One region of the Streptococcus ruminicola genome, then DNA from elsewhere that is predicted to be linked to it. Evidence: predicted binding sites of a transcription regulator. Region 1 holds the regulator's gene; the other holds the start of a gene.
The links. The regulator HrcA, encoded in region 1, represses chaperone genes, less so after heat shock. The targets are predictions, from matches to a motif close to TTAGCACTCNNNNNNNNNGAGTGCTAA.
Positions count from the first base shown of each region.

Region 1 (2,207 bases):
AACCACTTCTTCAACACCTTCTTCATTAAGTGCACGAACTAGGCTATCGCGTGTCATTTCAAGACCTTTTTTTACATCGTCAGTCAAACCTTCAACAGCAAGAGCTCGTTCCAAGTTATCCAAACTTGGTAAAATAGCTTTTGCTAAATCTTGTGAACGGTATTTTTGCAATTGTTGACGTTCTTCGTTAGCACGACGTTGAATATTTTGCATTTCAGCATGAGCACGAAGGTATTTATTTTCAAAATCTTCAGCACGCTCAAGTGCTTTTTGTAATTCTTCATTTTGAGCATCTTCTTGAGGCTGCTCTTCTACTTTTTCTTCAGTCACAACATCAGTGGCTTCAACTTCTTCTTGAAGTTCTTCGTTTTTAATTTCTTCTGACACTGTGTCCCTCCCTATCTTTTTATCAATTTAATTCAATTACTAAACTTAGTTGACCTCGTAGTGATTACTATTAAGATATCGGTAGTAATCACCAAGTTTCATCGCTAAAACTCGCCCGATAACATTAACCAAGCTAACGCTTCGGCGATAATCCATATCAATGGGACCAATCAAGCTAAGGAGCCCAAATCCACGATAAGGAATCAGAAACTTATGTGTTAAAACAGTCACATTTGCTAAAGCTGGCTCTTGACTATCTGCAACCTGAACATTGGCAATTTCATCTTCTTTCATTGAAGAGCGAAGCGCAACCGCCACTCGTTGGTCATTATCCAAGAAACGGTAAGTCTCCAAATCAGCATAATCAAGCGAATTAACTTTACCAGCTACGAAAACCAATTCTCTGAACAATTCTGCAAAAATATAATCAAACAAATCCAGAACATTATCTGTTACTGTGAAATACTTTTGCAAAACCTGTGGAATTTCTGTTCGTAACTTATAATGGATATCCATCACCGTACGACCAAGCAAACGTTCATCAACGATTTCTTTCAAAGTCACCAAATCTTTCAACATAAAGTTTTTCGGAATGGCAAATTGAATAGTTGCTGGCTTAGATTCATCCAAAGTTAAAACAGCTAAAGCGTCATGACTTGATAGTTGAACAATATCAAAGGCAGTTAATTTCTGGCGGGCTGGTTCAACATCCAAAATCACTGATGTATAACCAGTCATATCAGCCAAGACTTGACTTGCCTTTTGTAAAATATCATCAAGCTTAAAAGCTTCAAAATCAAAAGCCTTAACCACTTGATAAATATCACGTTCATCGATACTATCAAGACTCAATGAATGCTCAACAAAGTACTTAAATCCAGCAGCACTTGGCATCCGTCCACTAGACGTGTGAGCTTTCTCAAGCAACCCTAGCTTTTCAAGTTTAGCCATGTCATTACGAATGGTAGCACTACTTGAATCGATAGTTGCTTGCAAAGTTTTAGAGCCAATAGGTTCATGCGTCTGTGTAAACAATTCAACGATTAAATTCAGAATTTCACTTTGACGTTGTGTTATCATAACCTCGCCCCTTTCAACTTTTAGCACTCATTTACCTCGACTGCTAATTTATAATTCTATTATACTCCTCTAAAAAGCAGTGTCAAGGAAAAAGCATAAAAAATTAGCACTCTTTTTACTAGAGTGCTAATTCCTTATTTATCATATGTTGTTAAGTCATTTTCTTCAATAATAGCAATCAATTTACTCGCATAATTGGGGTCTGAACTAAAGCCCATATCTTGCAGTGCTTGTGCTGGTTTCTTGTACCCTTTGTTAGAAACCATAACGTCATAAGCACCTTCGCTATTACGAATTTTACCTGACTTCAGTAAAGCAAAATAATCATAGATAGCATCATCCCAAGATTTATAAACAGCAAATTGGCCAATTTCAGTTTGCCACTCATTGACAAAATAACGTTTGTATTTCAAAGTCACAGGTTTATTTCCTGGCTGCGCAAAAACAGCAAAGAGATTATGATATTTTACAGCTAGCAAATTTTGACCATAATCAGATTCTAACGCTGCTTGTGCCATCACCAATGACGGACGCACGCCATAAGCTTCTGCCACTTCTTGAACCGCTGGTGCAATGTCAGCAAAAAATTCCGACTTATTATAGGAAACTTTTTCTGTTTTATTTGCACTAGGTGTTGCTCGGTGAGCATATAGCGGTGAAAAAATACCTAGAACCAAAACAGCCAAAAATACAAGAAATTGAACAAAAGAGAATCGAGATTTCATCGTTTATTCTCCTTC
Region 1 covers NZ_CP046919.1:1,147,226-1,149,432, reverse strand. The annotation lists gene grpE (nucleotide exchange factor GrpE) at 1-387, opposite strand, end outside; gene hrcA (heat-inducible transcriptional repressor HrcA) at 433-1,467, opposite strand; gene GPZ88_RS05945 (glycoside hydrolase family 73 protein) at 1,602-2,192, opposite strand; gene GPZ88_RS05940 (M15 family metallopeptidase) at 2,189-2,207, opposite strand, start outside.

Region 2 (2,207 bases), 150 kb from region 1:
TAATCACGTTGACACGGTTAGCGATAGCATCTGCATCACCAGCACCTTCAACGATAACTGTGCTGTCTTTATCAACAGTTACTTTAGCTGCTTGACCAAGAGCTGCCATGTTAGCATCTTTCAACTCAAGACCAAGATCTTCTGTAATCACTGTAGCACCAGTCAAAATAGCGATATCTTCAAGCATTGCTTTACGACGATCACCAAATCCTGGAGCTTTAACAGCTACAACGTTGAATGTACCACGGATTTTGTTAAGAACAAGTGTTGGAAGAGCTTCACCATCAACGTCATCAGCGATGATAAGAAGTGGACGGCTTGTTTTAAGCACTTCTTCAAGAAGTGGCAAGATATCTTGAATGTTTGAGATTTTCTTGTCTGTAATCAAGATGTATGGATTTTCAAGATCAGCAACCATTTTTTCATTGTCAGTAACCATGTATTGTGAAAGGTATCCACGGTCAAATTGCATACCTTCGACAACATCAAGTTCTGTTTCCATACCACGTGATTCTTCGATTGTGATAACACCATCGTTACCAACTTTTTCCATGGCTTCTGAGATGTATTCACCAACTTTTTCAGAACGTGATGAAACGGCTGCGACTTGGGCAATAGCTTCTTTGTTAGCAACTGGTTGAGCGATTGATTTCAATTCGTCAACAGCTACTTTAACAGCTGCTTCAATACCACGACGAATACCGATTGGGTTAGCACCAGCAGTCACGTTTTTAAGACCTTCACGAACAATAGCTTGTGTCAATACTGTGGCAGTTGTTGTACCGTCACCAGCGATGTCATTTGTTTTTGAGGCAACTTCTGAAACAAGTTTAGCACCCATGTTTTCAAAGTGGTCTTCTAGTTCGATTTCTTTGGCAATTGTCACACCATCATTTGTAATAAGTGGTGAACCAAATGATTTTTCAAGAACAACGTTACGACCTTTAGGGCCTAAGGTTACTTTAACTGTATCTGCTAAAATATCTACCCCACGCATCATACTTGCGCGTGCATCTGATGAAAATTTAATATCTTTTGCCATATCTATTCCTCTGTTTGATTTCTATTAATATACTATTTTATTAGTCTATCTTACGCCAATACGGCTAAAATTTCTGCTTCACGAACGATAGTAACTGTATCGTCACCATCTTTCACTTCGACACCTGCACCAGTTTCAATAATAACTTTCTCTCCAGCTGCAACACTTGGTGCGACCAATTCACCTGTCAATGTACGGGCACCAGTACCAACAGCTACAACAGTTGCCGTTTGTGTGCTTTCTTTGCCTGCGCCAGCAAGGACAAAACCACCAACTGTTTGTTCTTTTTCTTCTTCAACTTTCAAGACCACACGGTCACCTAATGGTTTCAACATGCTTTTGCCTCCAATATTTTTATTGTTGTTAGCACTCTTTGCATTAGAGTGCTAATGTCTACAAAAACTATTCTAACACTTGGTCAGAAATAGTCAAGAAAAAAACACTAAAAAACAACTTAGACGCTAAGTCATCTAAGTTGTTTTTCTTATTACCCCAAAACCAAAGCGTCATCGTTTAGGACTTGACCACTGTTTTTGTGGAAGAGATCCATGAGTTGTGCGACGGTGAGATTTTTCTTTTCTTCGCCACGAACGTCCACAACGATTTTACCGTGGTAAAGCATAACCAAACGGTTACCGTACTCAATAGCGTGTTCCATATTGTGGGTAATCATCAAGGTTGTGAGTTCTTGCTCTTCAACAACTTTTTTAGTCAGTTGCATGACCATGTCACTTGTTTTAGGGTCAAGGGCCGCAGTATGTTCGTCAAGAAGAAGAACTTTTGGACGAACCAAGGTTGCCATGGCAAGTGTGAGCGCTTGGCGTTGACCACCTGATAGGAAAGCTGCATCGGTTTTCATACGGTTTTCTAGTCCCAATCCTAGCTCAGCCAATTTCTCTTTGAAAAGTTGACGTTCTGCCTCAGTGATTGATTTTTTGAAGAAGCTGCGCTTTTTCCCACGACGATAAGCAATGGCCATATTTTCTTCAATCGTTAAGTTAGTTGCTGTTCCCATCCGAGGGTCTTGAAAAACTCGGCTGATATCTTTTGAACGTGCAGCAACTGAAGCCTTGCGAATGGATTGACCATCTAGGACAATATCTCCTTCGTCAATCTCAACCACACCTGCGATAGAGTTCATCAATGTTGATTTCCCAGCACCATT
Region 2 covers NZ_CP046919.1:1,001,330-1,003,536, reverse strand. The annotation lists gene groL (chaperonin GroEL) at 1-1,042, opposite strand, end outside; gene groES (co-chaperone GroES) at 1,093-1,377, opposite strand; gene GPZ88_RS05230 (ABC transporter ATP-binding protein) at 1,530-2,207, opposite strand, start outside.
Region 2: a site for HrcA is predicted at 1,406-1,432, ahead of groES (co-chaperone GroES). Genes of this name have one in related genera too.